Regions from separate parts of the Enterococcus saccharolyticus subsp. saccharolyticus genome, predicted to be linked through region 1. Evidence: a T-box and tRNA genes for the amino acid it is inferred to sense, from the RefSeq annotation. Region 1 holds a T-box; the other regions hold tRNA genes.

Evidence for each region. The T-box of region 1 lies ahead of argS (arginine--tRNA ligase). A T-box ahead of a tRNA ligase gene usually reads a tRNA of that ligase, here a tRNA-Arg.
Region 2: it has a tRNA-Arg gene. The T-box ahead of argS (arginine--tRNA ligase) is inferred to sense a tRNA for this amino acid. The anticodon was not compared.
Region 3: it has a tRNA-Arg gene. The T-box ahead of argS (arginine--tRNA ligase) is inferred to sense a tRNA for this amino acid. The anticodon was not compared.
Region 4: it has a tRNA-Arg gene. The T-box ahead of argS (arginine--tRNA ligase) is inferred to sense a tRNA for this amino acid. The anticodon was not compared.

What each region holds. Positions count from the first base shown of each region.
Region 1 covers NZ_CP118957.1:935,441-938,854, forward strand. Annotated here, with positions in the region: gene argB (acetylglutamate kinase) at 1-489, shown strand, start outside; gene argF (ornithine carbamoyltransferase) at 508-1,515, shown strand; T-box leader at 1,576-1,770, shown strand; gene argS (arginine--tRNA ligase) at 1,845-3,414, shown strand, end outside.
Region 2 covers NZ_CP118957.1:1,820,586-1,823,999, forward strand. Annotated here, with positions in the region: gene PYW32_RS09355 (sugar-binding transcriptional regulator) at 1-466, opposite strand, end outside; gene rpoN (RNA polymerase factor sigma-54) at 700-2,016, opposite strand; tRNA gene PYW32_RS09365 (tRNA-Arg) at 2,073-2,144, shown strand; gene rpoE (DNA-directed RNA polymerase subunit delta) at 2,577-3,179, opposite strand; gene PYW32_RS09375 (YwiB family protein) at 3,266-3,414, opposite strand, start outside.
Region 3 covers NZ_CP118957.1:1,702,288-1,705,701, reverse strand. Annotated here, with positions in the region: partial or broken gene PYW32_RS08735 (DUF3284 domain-containing protein) at 1-197, shown strand, start outside; gene PYW32_RS08730 (GNAT family N-acetyltransferase) at 246-1,397, shown strand; tRNA gene PYW32_RS08725 (tRNA-Arg) at 1,470-1,541, shown strand; gene PYW32_RS08720 (Cof-type HAD-IIB family hydrolase) at 1,686-2,525, shown strand; gene PYW32_RS08715 (DUF2812 domain-containing protein) at 3,033-3,248, opposite strand; gene PYW32_RS08710 (PadR family transcriptional regulator) at 3,232-3,414, opposite strand, start outside.
Region 4 covers NZ_CP118957.1:664,496-667,909, reverse strand. Annotated here, with positions in the region: gene PYW32_RS03485 (DUF1304 domain-containing protein) at 18-380, opposite strand; gene PYW32_RS03480 (nitroreductase family protein) at 403-1,041, opposite strand; gene PYW32_RS03475 (MarR family winged helix-turn-helix transcriptional regulator) at 1,057-1,464, opposite strand; tRNA gene PYW32_RS03470 (tRNA-Arg) at 1,629-1,702, opposite strand; gene PYW32_RS03465 (O-methyltransferase) at 1,805-2,500, opposite strand; T-box leader at 2,611-2,816, shown strand; gene proS (proline--tRNA ligase) at 2,905-3,414, shown strand, end outside.

The sequences.
Region 1 (3,414 bases):
ACCACACATTTTCAACAAGCTGGTTTTCCTACGCTTGGAATGAATGCCGGGTGTGATCAATTGATTCAAGGAAAAATTATTGATGAAGAAAAATTAGGATTTGTTGGTGAAGTCACCGCTGTCAATAGCGCATTATTAAATACATTGATTGAAAAACATCATATTCCAATTATTGCCCCATTAGGGATTACAGAATCGGGTCAATGGTTGAATATTAATGCTGATGAAGTAGCTTGTAAAGTTGCGGCAAGTATTAAAGCCGAAAAATTATATTTATTAACCGATGTACCTGGAATAAAAAAAGAATCGGAATGGTTAAAAGAAATTTCAGTAGAAGAAATTTCTCAATTAAAAACAGACAAAGTTGTTACTGGCGGCATGTTACCAAAATTAGACAGTGCACACAAAGCCTTGTTAGCAGGAGTGAAATCAGTTTTTATCAGTAATACAATTGATTCATTTGGCACGGAAATCAAAGCAGTGTGTTGAACGAAACGGGGGGAAAAGATGGAATTTCAAGGAAAGAGTTTTTTAGCAGAGAAAGATTTTACGCAAGCGGAATTGCAGTATTTAATTGATTTGTCACAACATCTGAAAAAACTAAAAAAACAAGGGATTGTGCATCGGTATTTAGAAGGGAAAAATATCGCCTTATTATTTGAAAAAACATCGACACGAACACGGGCTGCTTTCACAGTTGCTGCCGTTGATTTAGGTGCACATCCAGAATTTTTAGGCGCAAACGATATTCAATTAGGGAAAAAAGAATCCGTAGAAGATACAGCCAAAGTATTGGGCAGTATGTTTGATGGCATTGAATTTCGTGGTTCAAGTCAACAAGTAGTAGAAGCTTTGGCAGAACATGCGGGAGTCCCTGTGTGGAATGGTCTGACGGATGAATGGCATCCCACACAAATGATTGCCGACTATTTAACCATTCAAGAAAGCTTTGGAAAAGTCAAAGGAATTAATCTGGTTTATTGTGGTGATGGACGAAATAATGTCGCACGGTCTTTATTAGTGACTGGAGCTATTTTAGGAACCAATGTTCGTATTGTCGCGCCAAAATCCTTGCATCCAGATGAAGCATTAATCGCCTTAGCACAAGAGTATGCGAACCAATCTGGTGCAAAAATTTTAGTCACAGATAATGTGGATGAAGGTGTCTTACATGCGGATGTGTTATATACAGATGTATGGGTATCGATGGGCGAGGAAGACAAATTCGCTGAACGAATTGAGCTATTGTTGCCGTACCAAGTCAATCAAGCGATGATAGAAAAAACGCAAAATGAGCAAGTAATTTTCTTACATTGCCTACCAGCGTTTCATGATGTTGAAACCAATTATGGTCAAGAGATTCAAGAAAAATTTGGTTTGAGTGAGATGGAAGTGACAGATGAAGTCTTCCGAGGCAAACACGGCAGGCAATTTGAACAAGCTGAAAATCGGATGCACTCCATTAAAGCCATTATGGCAGCGACTTTGGGACACTTATTTATCCCCAATGTTTAAAATGAAACACAAGACTAGCGCAATAAAAAAAGATTTGCTATAATCAGTGTACATTTCATACATGATTTAGTGATCAAGAGAGTAACTTTTCATTTTTTAGCTAGCGAGTTCGGGAAGGTGGAAGCCGAAATAAAGAAGAAAAGTGAAGCGCACTTGTGAAAATTTGCTTAGCAAACGGCATCTACCGTTATCAGATAAAGTGGGTTCGATTTGTCGAACAATCAGAGTGGTACCGCGGGAATTCTCGTCTCTAGTGTTTTAAACACTAGGGACTTTTTGTTTGCTGTCAAGCAAAAAATCAATGAGACAACTTTTAGGAGGAAGCATTTATGAACAACAAAGACATCGTATCAAAAGCAATTTTTGATGTGGTCAAAGAAGATTTATCATTTGAACAAGTCCAACAGTTATTAGAAAATCCAAAATCAGCCGATCATGGAGACGTCGCTTTTCCAGCTTTTGCTTTAGCGAAAGTCTATCGTAAAGCACCACAACAAATTGCAGCAGAGTTAGCTGAAAAAATTGATGGTTCATCTTTTGAGAAAATTGAAGTAGTCGGCCCTTATTTAAACTTCTTCATGAATAAAGCAGTGATTACCCAAAATGTTTTAGCGTCTGTAGTTAAAGAAAAAAATCATTTTGGTGATAGTAGTGAAGGAAATAATGCGAATGTACCTATCGATATGTCTTCACCAAACATCGCTAAACCAATTTCAATGGGACATTTACGTTCAACAGTCATTGGGAATTCCATTGGTTTTATTTTAGAAAAAGTTGGCTACAATCCAATTCGTATCAATCACTTAGGTGACTGGGGAACACAATTTGGTAAATTGATTGTTGCTTATAAAAAATGGGGTTCAGAAGAAGCGGTTCGTAATGAACCAATTAATGAATTATTGCGTTTATACGTTGATTTCCATGAAAAAGCGGAAGAAGATAAGTCACTAGAAGATGAAGCCCGTGCTTGGTTTAAAAAACTAGAAGATGGCGATGAAGAAGCCACTGCTTTATGGCAATGGTTCCGTGATGAATCGATGAAAGAATTTAACAAAATTTACGATATGTTAGAAGTATCGTTTGATTCATTAAATGGAGAAGCTTTCTACAACGATAAAATGGTTGAAGTTGTAGAAATGTTAGAAGAAAAACACCTATTAAAAGAAGACCAAGGTGCCGAAATTGTTGATTTATCAAATTATGATTTAAATCCTGCTTTAATCCGTAAATCAGATGGTGCGACATTGTACATCACTCGTGACATGGCAGCTGCGATTTATCGCAAACGTACGTATAATTTTGGTAAGTCACTGTATGTTGTTGGGAACGAACAAAGCTACCACTTTAAACAATTAAAAGCTGTCTTAAAAGAAATGGGCTTTGATTGGGCAGATGATATGTACCATATTCCATTTGGTTTAATTACGAAAGATGGAAAAAAATTATCCACACGTAAAGGAAAAATTGTTTTATTAGAAGAAGTATTAAATGAAGCAATTGATTCTGCAAAAGCCCAAATTAGTGAGAAAAATCCAACCTTAGAAAACAAAGAAGAAGTCGCAAAACAAGTTGGTGTGGGCGCAGTCGTCTTCCATGATTTGAAAAATGATCGTCTCAACAACTTTGACTTTACATTAGAAGAGGTTGTACGTTTTGAAGGAGAAACGGGCCCATATGTTCAATATGCCCATGCACGTGCGATGAGTTTATTAGCAAAAGCTGATTTTACACCTGATGAATCACATGAATATGCTTTAAATGATGATGAAAGTTGGGAAGTTATTAAATTAATCCAACGTTATCCAGAAACAATCAAACAAGCGGCAGATAAATACGAACCATCAGTCATTGCGAAACATTCAATTAAATTGGCACAAGCATTTAACAAATATTACGCAA
Region 2 (3,414 bases), 890 kb from region 1:
GCGCCATCGTGGTACCACCCATCACAGCAATGATGTTTTTCCCATTTGGCAGATTATCGTCCAACGCTTCATAAAGAAGGTGACCAAATTCGCTAATTACTTTTATTTGTTGATCGCTATCGCCACCTGTAATCAAACAACGTGCAATCCCAAAATAACTCGCTAATCGCTTTTCAATCTGGTGCATTTCAAATAATTGGTCCATCATACTTCCTAATTGATTATAAATATCTTCGCCTTTTGGTGTTAACATCATGCCGCTTTTTGAAGATTCAATCAATTTCAGACGTTTCAGTACATCCGTTTCTGTTCGCAACACGCGTTCTGTTAAATCTAAACTTTCAGCCAACGTCCGTCGACCGATGGGTTGCATCCAGTAAACATTTTGCAAAATTCGGTATCTTTCTTGAAGAACCGTCAAAATATCTGGAGCAATAGCTTCAATCAATTTTATTTCATCAAGCATATGCAACCTCCGTTGGACATCTTTCGTCCTAGATAGACTTAATATGACCCATGTGTTGTAAAAAAAAGCGAATTTACTTTTTCAGTACCAATTCCTTACACAAATAATTCTAGCATGTTCTTTTTTATTTATCAACTAATACCCGAAGAAAAAAATAAAAATTCCCGAATTTTCTTTAATTTATCACAAAAAAGGAGGATTTCACAGAAAACTCATGAAACCCTTCCCAATCCTTATGCCTCATCGTATCTTTTACGTTTAGCAGAAGATGGAATTTTTAATAAATCGCGGTATTTTGCGACCGTTCTTCGTGAAATATCAATGCCTTCTTCGTTCAATAGATCGACTAATTTTTGATCAGAAAGTGGCTTGGCTTTGTTCTCAGCATCCACTAATGCTTGTAAACGATGTTTGACATCATTGGTCGAGCGTTCCCCATCATCAGAAGCTAATTTTTGGCTGAAGAAATGTTTTAATTCAAATACACCGAAGTCTGTTTCTAAATATTTGCCATTCACTGCGCGACTAACGGTGGATTCATGGATGGCTAATTCTTCTGAAATATCTTTTAAAATTAATGGTTTTATCGGATGTTCTTTATTTAAAAAGAATTCTTGTTGTCTTTCAACAATTGCTTTCCCCACATTAAAAATGGTATCGCCACGTTGTTCAACTGTTTTTTTCAACCATTCAAAATCTTGCTGCTTGTCTTTCAGATATTTCAAAACATCAGGATCTCCACTTTGTTTCATTTGTTCAAAATAATTTTGCTGAAATTTAATTTCGGGCATCCCGCTGCGGTTAGAAAAAACTGTCACTTGTTGTTCTTCAACTTTAACGGTTAAATCAGGAATGATATACAACCCTTCTGTTGAACCAAAAATTGCACCTGGTGCTGGCGTTAACGTCTGAATGTAATCAAACACTTTTTGAACGTCAGCCAATGAAATCAACAATTTTTTAGCAATGCTGTCCCATTTACGCTCGACTAATTCAATAAAATATTCTTCCAATAATAGATATGCAATTTCTGGTGCATAGTTATCACGCTCTGTTTGTAACATTAAACATTCTTGAAGATTGCGCGCTCCTACTCCTGCTGGTTCTAATTGTTGAATAAGCGTTAACGCATCTAGTAGTTGAATGGGTGTCCCACCTGTTTTCGCCACTGCTTCATCTAACGAAATTGTGAGATAACCATTCAAATCAATGTACTCAACTAAATAAAGAACAAGTGTCCGTAAATATGTATCACGATAATTTAAATGAATTTGATCAATCAAATGTTCAAATAAAGAGATGGTTGTATCGGGAATTTGATTCAAACGATTCATTTCAGTGCCGGTGGATGTACGCGGTTTGGAATAATTCGATGTATAATTCGGTTGTGTGACATCTAATAGTGGGTTTTCTAATGCTTGATTGTCAATAAAGTTAGATAATTCTTCTGTTGAAAATTGTAAAACTTGAATCGATTGCTGCAATTTCTGCGTCATCGCTAGTTTTTGGGTTTGTTTTTGTTGTTGTGAAAACTGTTGCTCGAATTTCATTTTGAATTTCCCCTTGTTTTTTTTCTTAAAGTTCGCTAAACTATGTAAAGTGTTCAGCACCTTTAGTGTAGTGGATATCACGCAAGATTCCGGTTCTTGAGACAGGGGTTCGATTCCCTTAAGGTGCGTTTTGTAACTGATTACAGTATACTTGAAAGCCTAATAAAACGCAAAAACAGACCTAAGAAAACAGCTCAGCAAGTGCCGAGCTGTTTTCTTTTTCTTATAAAATATGTTATACTGTAGAAACGCGAAAGATATTTTTATGCAACACTTTAATTTGTTTTTAAGAAATTTATTCAAACTGGCGTAACTACAGAGTTACAAGGATGTATTAGAGGTTAGGGAATACATCGTTTAAATGAGAAATAGTTAATTTTTAGTAATAGTTATCAACTTTAGAATAAACATATTGATTCGTCAGATAGCCTTCTCTTTAATTAGAGAGGGCTATTGTTCATTTCCCTCATCATACACAATTCTTAAAGAGAATAACAGCAACAACCTCAAGACAAAAAAATCCAAAAAGCTTTTAATAAGCTCTTTGGATTTTCTTACGATTATAATTCTTCGTCTTCTTCATCAAATTCATCGTCGTCATCATCGTCAATGATTGTTAAGTCTTCTTCAATACTTCCAGGAAGTTCTTCTTCATCATCGTCATTTGTTGCGCCGATTTCTTGTAAATCAGAGTTGTATGCTGCGATTTCTTCATCTTCATCGTCATCATCAAATAAATCATCATCATCGTCTTCATCAGTTAGATCTGTATCTTCTGGATCATCATCGTTGTAGTCAATTGCATCTTCATCATCACTAATGAAGGCATTTACTTTCTTACGTTTACGACGGCGTGGTGCATCTTCGTCGTCTTCGTCAATTCCATGGTTTACTTCTTCGTCAATCGAATCAATGGCATACCATGAACGTAAGCCCCAACGATTATCACCTAAAGAAATGAAACTACCATCAATGTTTAAGTCTGTATAAAACTGCGCCAATGAATCACGAATATCACTATCAGATTTTCCTAAATACGTTTGAATCTCATTTACTAAATCTGAAAAATCCATTACATCGCCTTTTTGAGATAAAATTGCACCGGCAACTTCAATCATGGACAATTCGTTTCTATTTACACCTTCAAATACATTAATTTCCAATCGGGACACGTCCTTTCACAGTCTACGTCTAATCATACAAAAATGTTTGCAAAAAAGCAATTTATTCTGATAAAAAACATCAAAAATCAAGCAGTAAATTCTAATGAGAGTTTATACTCACCGATTTTATCGCCCGCTGTAAATAAATCGTAATCCACAGACACTTTTCCAGAAGTCGGTTGGTCTTTTAAACTAAAATGAAGATTACTGGTGTATGTACTGAAAAACATCACGC
Region 3 (3,414 bases), 770 kb from region 1:
CAACGAGAAATGATTTTCATGTAAAATATGATATTGTTTCGATTGATGAGCATACCTGTGAAGTCCGTTATCAAGAAACGATGGAGTCATTTGGTACAATGCAAAAAATGAATGACATGCTTTTTGGAATCATCTTAGGCTTTTTCAAAAAACGTCAATTTAAACGTATGCTCACCATGATAGAAGAGTCGTGTTAAAAGAGTCAACACGGACTCTTTTTTCATTTTTAATGAGGGGGGAAATCAATGCAAGAAACAACGAAAGCAGAAGCAATCTATCAACTTGCCCACTATGCGTTTCAATTTAATCAAAGTGAAGAATATAAAAATCGTTTAAACTACATTGTGGAACATTCCAAACATTATGGGTCATATGATGGTGAAACCTTAGCCAGTCAGATTCTTGCCACGCCCTTAAAAGTCCAATTTTTTAATCAAGTATTCGAAATGGCGGGTGTTGGATTTGTTTCTTCTGATCCAAGTTATCGCGGTGAAGGACGGATTGATCAGTTGATGACGGATATTTTAAATGACTGCAAAGAAAATAAGGTTCTGTTTTCTTATCTGGCACCATTTTCATATCCCTTTTATCGTCGCTACGGCTACGAACTAATTTTTGAACGAATTGCTTATGATGTTCCAAGTCGTAAATGGCCAGATAGTAAACGGGTGCCAGGGAAAATTCGTCGTCAAACATGGGAAGATGCGAAAGTAGACATCAAAACAGTCTATCAAGCCTCTAACCGTAACAAACATGGTGGTTTACAAAGAGAAGACTGGTGGTATGACTATAAATTCCGTATTCAGCGCCCGTATTATTTTGCGATTTATTACAATGAAGCAGGAATGGCAGAAGGCTATTTAGTTTATCAAATTCTAAATGGGAAATTCCATTGTGCAGAATGGGAAGTCTTGAGTGGTCATGCATATCATGCGCTAAATCGTTATATTGCGACACATAAAGAGTCAGTGAGTGAAATTCGTTACGAACAAGGATATAATAAAAATAGTGCGTTCTTTTTACAAGAAAAACCACTTGTCAATGCGACGATTCGTCCAGAAATGATGGTACGTATTGTTGATGTAGAAGCATTTTTAACCATTTATCCATTTGATAACTTACAAGAATCATTTGCGATTCAGATCCCTGAAGACAGCTATGCTTCATGGAACGAAGGAATTTTTGAAATCAATACAGATGGAACCATAAATAAAGTAGCGAAAACCAAGCTACCGACTTTAACCCTTTCTGTGCAACGATTTACGCAACTATTTTTAGGTTATCAATCTTTACAACAGCTCGTCTTTTTCAATGAAGTAACAGTGGATGAAAAATTGATGCCTGTGATTGAAGCGATTTTACCGAAAGAAACGCCTGTTTTAGAAGATTATTTCTAAGAAGTTATTTTATCGCTAACCTTGCGTTTTTGGAAGGTTAGCGATAAAATAATAACAGACTTTTTGTCACTCGTCCTCTTAGTTAAATGGATATAACAAGGTCCTCCTAAGACTTAGTTGCTGGTTCAATTCCGGCAGGGGACGTTAGAAAAAAGCTGGAATCTTTGTGATGCAAGATTTCAGCTTTTTATTTACAATTAGCTACTATTTTAGATGATATTACTAGTGTTTATGTTGCTACTAAAGATAATAAATGTGTTTGAATTTTTGTTTAGATAAGGAGGAATATTGGGAAAAATAATTTTTTTAGATGTTGATGGAACGTTGTGTAATGAGGCAGGAAGAGTACCCGAAAGTGCGAAACAAGCAATTATAAAAACGTATGAAAATAGTCACGATTTCTTTTTATGTACCGAGCGTTCAAAAGCGGAAATTCCTGAAGAAGTGTTCAACTTACTAATTAGAGGTATGATTGGTGCCGGTGGTGGTTATTGCGAAGTTGATGGTGAAATTATTTTACATGAAGTTTTTGATGCTATTGAACTAAAAAAAATCGTCACTTTTCTTGAAGAAAATGCAGTAGAGTATTATTTAGAATCGAATCAAGGATTATTTGCTAGTAAAAATCTTAAACAGAAGTTACAAAGCTTAGTGTTAAATGGAACGCCAAAAGACTCAATTGAAGGACAAACAAAATTACAAGATATTACTTGGTTTTTAGATCTTTTAATTGAAGATCACACACAAATTGATTATGAAGACGTTAATAAGGTTTCTTTTGTAAATCAGACAGTGCCTTATGAAAAAATTCATGAGAAATATGATGGTGAGTTCTATATGTTACGAAGTACCGTTCCTATTTTTGGTCCAGATAGTGGAGAGATTGGTATCAAAAATATTACTAAAAAAATAGCCATTGAAACCGTTATTCAGTATCTAAAAAAAGAAAAATGTGACACCATTGCATTTGGCGACGGGCATAATGATTTATCGATGTTTGAAGCAGTTGAACTTCGTATTGCGATAGGCAATGCGCAAGCTGTTTTAAAAGAGGCTGCAGATATTGTGACACTTACACACGATGAAGGTGGTATAGCAAGTGCTTTAGAGGAACTGCATTTATATTGAAGCGAAAAATTATTTTGAAAAAACTGATGTCAGTCCAATAGAGTGCGAAAAAAACTGTCACTTTCTAGCAGTGGCAGTTTTTTTGTATATTTAAAATTTTATTTCAGCGTTTTTATAGTGGCGGATAACTAGTTGTCTTTGGATTATTAAGATAGTCAGGATGATAATTATCAAGGGGATACTACCCACAGCCAAAAAGCGAGCGAATGCAAAGGGAAGTTCAAATAAGAAAGAAAAGATAAAATCTTTGCCAGTTGCATTCCATAATCCAGGTGTTAAGAAGGCTTTTTGTGGATGTGTCAATAGCGTAAAATCGATAGCCGTATTATTTGACGTTCGAAAGATAATGAATAGTGCAATAAAAATAGCAAGCGAACCAAGTAAAGCATTTCGGTTTCTTTTCTCCCGTTCGATTTTGGACTCATTATCTGAAAATATTTCATGATTTTGAGAACTAGAACCAATAAAATATTGTTTGCCACTATTTTTAGAACCCCGGATATGTTGTCAGCCGCTGTCTGACATAAATAGGACATATTCTTCAAACGCATCTTTTGTAGGAAACTTACGGTAATCTAATTGGATGATTCTGTGAGTTGGCGTAGATTGTTCAAACGTATACCCTGTCGTGCCATCAACAAGTTGCCAACCTTTGGCAAGTTCTTTATTTAACCACCGTTCCTCTTTTTCTAACGATAAGAAAAACTTAAATTGTCTCTTCATTTTTTTCACCCCTATTATTTGAATCAAATATATTGATACAATGTTGCATTCTTAACACTTCTGCTTCCAAAATTTGTTTGCCATATTTTGTCGTCTGATATATTTTTCTGCGCTCATTGTTAGAAGATAGTTGTTGCAACATATCTAATTTAAGAAAATTTTCAAT
Region 4 (3,414 bases), 270 kb from region 1:
ACTGTGCTTTTGAATAACTAATTAAAAAAGGTAGAGATGAACGCGAGGATTGCTAAACCACCTTGCGTTAAAATAATCTTTTTGTCACTGGTTAAACTACCGTATAATGCAACTAAAATAATGTAAACTAAAATTAAGCGACTAATTTCCAATGAAGCTGTCGCAAAAAAGACACTATACACTAATCCCACACCAATTAAACCATTATAAACGCCTTGATTTTTAAACAATGTATTGACCGCTTGATCTGCTAATTTTTCTTGCTTTAGATGAAAAACACGGCTTGTCGTTGCTGACGTGGTAGCCAATGTTTCCAAATACATGATATAGAAAAATTCGCATGCAACGAGAAGTATTAAGACTATGGAAATAATTGACATCGTTTGCCTCCTTAGAAAAATGTTATTTGAATGTGGTAATTCGTTCAGCCGCTAATCGGACAGATGGATAACCCGTTTCCTTGGCTTTTCCAATCGAGAGAATCATCACTGGCACGTAACGTTCTTTATCTAAATCAACTATTTCAGCCAATTGATCTGCTTCAAAACCACCAATTGGATTGGTTTCATACCCATGTGCACGAGCAACTAACATCAATTGCATCGCTGCTAAACTGGCATCAATTTTCACAACATCATTCATTTGTTCTCTGGTGAAATTTTGATAATAAGGAATAATTGCCTCCAATTGTTGGTCTCTCACTTCTGCTGGCATTTTCCCTTCTGCTACTGCTTGGTTATAAATTTCTTCGCCTAATTCATAGCACGCCATATCACCAAAAATCAAAATCATCGCAGATGAGGTATCATTTTGACGTGTGTTAAAACGAATCAACGGTTTTAACTTCGCTTTTTGCTCGTCACTTTCTACTACTACAAAACGCCACGGTTGCATATTCACGGAAGATGGTGCAAGTGTTGCCTCTTGAATCATCTCAAGCATTTCTTCATGAGAAATTTTATATGTTTCATCATACACACGTACAGATTTTCTTTCAAAGGTAATTGCTGAAAAATCATTGTTGACTAATTTATTTGCCATTTCTATTTCCTTCTTTCATTTGACTAATTTCGTTAATAATTCTAGTAGAAGTTCTCCTTCTTGCTTACTCAACGAGATATTGATTGGCTTTTCAGAAGAATGGTACTTCTGCTCGCATGTGGATAACTCGTCGAATGCTTGTGGTGTGATTTTTACAAAAACTTCTCGATTATTGTGTTTATTTCTTTCACGAGTCACATACTTTTTTTCTTCTAATATTTTTAAATGTCTCGTCACAGCCGCACTATCAATTTTCAATTCTTGTTGCAAACTAGTCTGCGAGCAAGGGCCATTTTCTTTTAAAAACATCATCAACTCATACCGCGTAATGCTAAACCCTGTTTCTTTCTCAAACTTAGCTGTCAGTTCTTGGTTCGCAAGTTTTAATTGATAAAATAACTTACTTATTTCTCTAAGGTTCATTTTTGTCCCCCTACAATTGACTTATCAATAATTGACTAGTCAAATATAAAAGAAAAAAATATATTTGTAAATTACTTTGCTCGAATCATTTATATTAATGAAAGAAATAACTATTTAAACAAACAAAAAACCACTAGAAACCAAGGTTTCTAGTGGTTCATTAGCGTCACAGGAGGGATTCGAACCCCCGACCGTCCGCTTAGAAGGCGGATGCTCTATCCAGCTGAGCTACTATGACAGATGTTTTAGCAACAAAAATTATTATATGGAATATCCACACAAATGTCAATTGTTTTTCTGTTATTTTTTAAGGTGTCTGCAAGAGACACCTTAAAAGCACTTATTCTGCTGGCTCGATGATCACTTCATCTGCTTCTTTGGTAATTAACGCAATCCCGTCACCTAAAGGTACTAAACTGGTAGTTAAGTCTGGATGACTGTTAATGACATCTAAAAAGCGTTTTAGCTTGCGATGAATCGTCCGACGATTACGTGGAATTTCTTCAATTGGATCTAAAATGGTGCCCCCTTGAAAAATATCATCGACCATTAGGACGCCACCTTTTTTTAATAGACGCAGACATTCTGGTAAAAATTCAATGTATTTTGATTTGGCGCTGTCCATAAAAATAAAATCGTAGGGTCCAGTTAATTCAGGTAAAATATCTGCTGCCTGTCCTTCTAACAACGTTACTCTATCTTCTAAGCCAAGACGTTTATACGTTTTTTTCGCTTTACGAATCATCACATCAAAACGATCAATCGTTGTCACGTGCCCGTCTTCACCAACATATTGAGCCATTAAACTTGAAGAAAAACCAAGCGCTGTCCCAATTTCTAATACTTGTTTTGGTTTAATTTGACCTAATAAAAATTGCATAAAAACAACTGTTTCGTGCGGAATAATGGGCACTTCATTTTCATTTGCTTCTTTTTCAATCTGACCTAATTCTCCAGATAATTGTTTTTGCTCATTACGTAAAAACGCGACAAGTTCTGGTTTTACGACTGGTCGATACATCATTTCGTTTCTCATGTTCTACACTCCTACTTATTCACTGTTTTTCATTATACGAATTTCAGAGACAACCTGCAATCTTTTCCCTCTAAAAACTTCTACTTGCTTTTTTTAGTAATTCCGATTAGTCTATAGACAGGATTTGGATTAGTAACAAAAATATGTTTTAGAGAGTCAAGGCAAGGCTGGAACCTTGATACCCCTATTTTTGTGAACCTACCAATGGTAATGACTGAAAAGCAGTCGGGTTAAAGCCCTTATCCTTTTTCGAGCTGGATTGTACAATACAATCAACAAAGGTGGTACCGCGAATGTTCAACACTTCGTCCTTTTTTAGGATGAAGTGTTTTTATTTTGCTTTCAGCTCTCGAAAGCTAATCCAATATACCAATTGTTGTCAATTATATTTAGGAGGAAACAAAATGGCAGAACAAAAAAATGATTTTACAGAATGGTATTTACAAACCGTTCAAAAAGCAGAATTGATGTCTTACTCACCTGTTAGAGGCTCAATCATCTTCCGTCCCGATGGTTTTGAATTATGGGAACACATTCAAGAGGAGTTCAATAAGTTTCTCCGTAGCGAAGGAATTCGTAACGCCTATTTCCCAATGTTAATTCCAAAAAGTTTCTTTATGAAAGAAGCTGACCATATCGAAGGTTTCGCTCCAGAACTTCCTTGGGTCACTGAAGTTGGTGATGAAAAATTAGAAGAACCTTTAGCATTGCGTCCAACTTCTGAAACGATGATTGGAACAGCTTTTTCTGATTGGATTAATTCTTACCGTGATTTACCTTACGAAATTAACCAATGGGCTAACGTCTTCCGCTGGGAAAAGAAAACTTTACCGTTCTTACGTACGTCTGAATTTTTATGGCAAGAAGGACATACTGCACACGCTGATGCTGACGATGCGCGCAAACGTACGTTA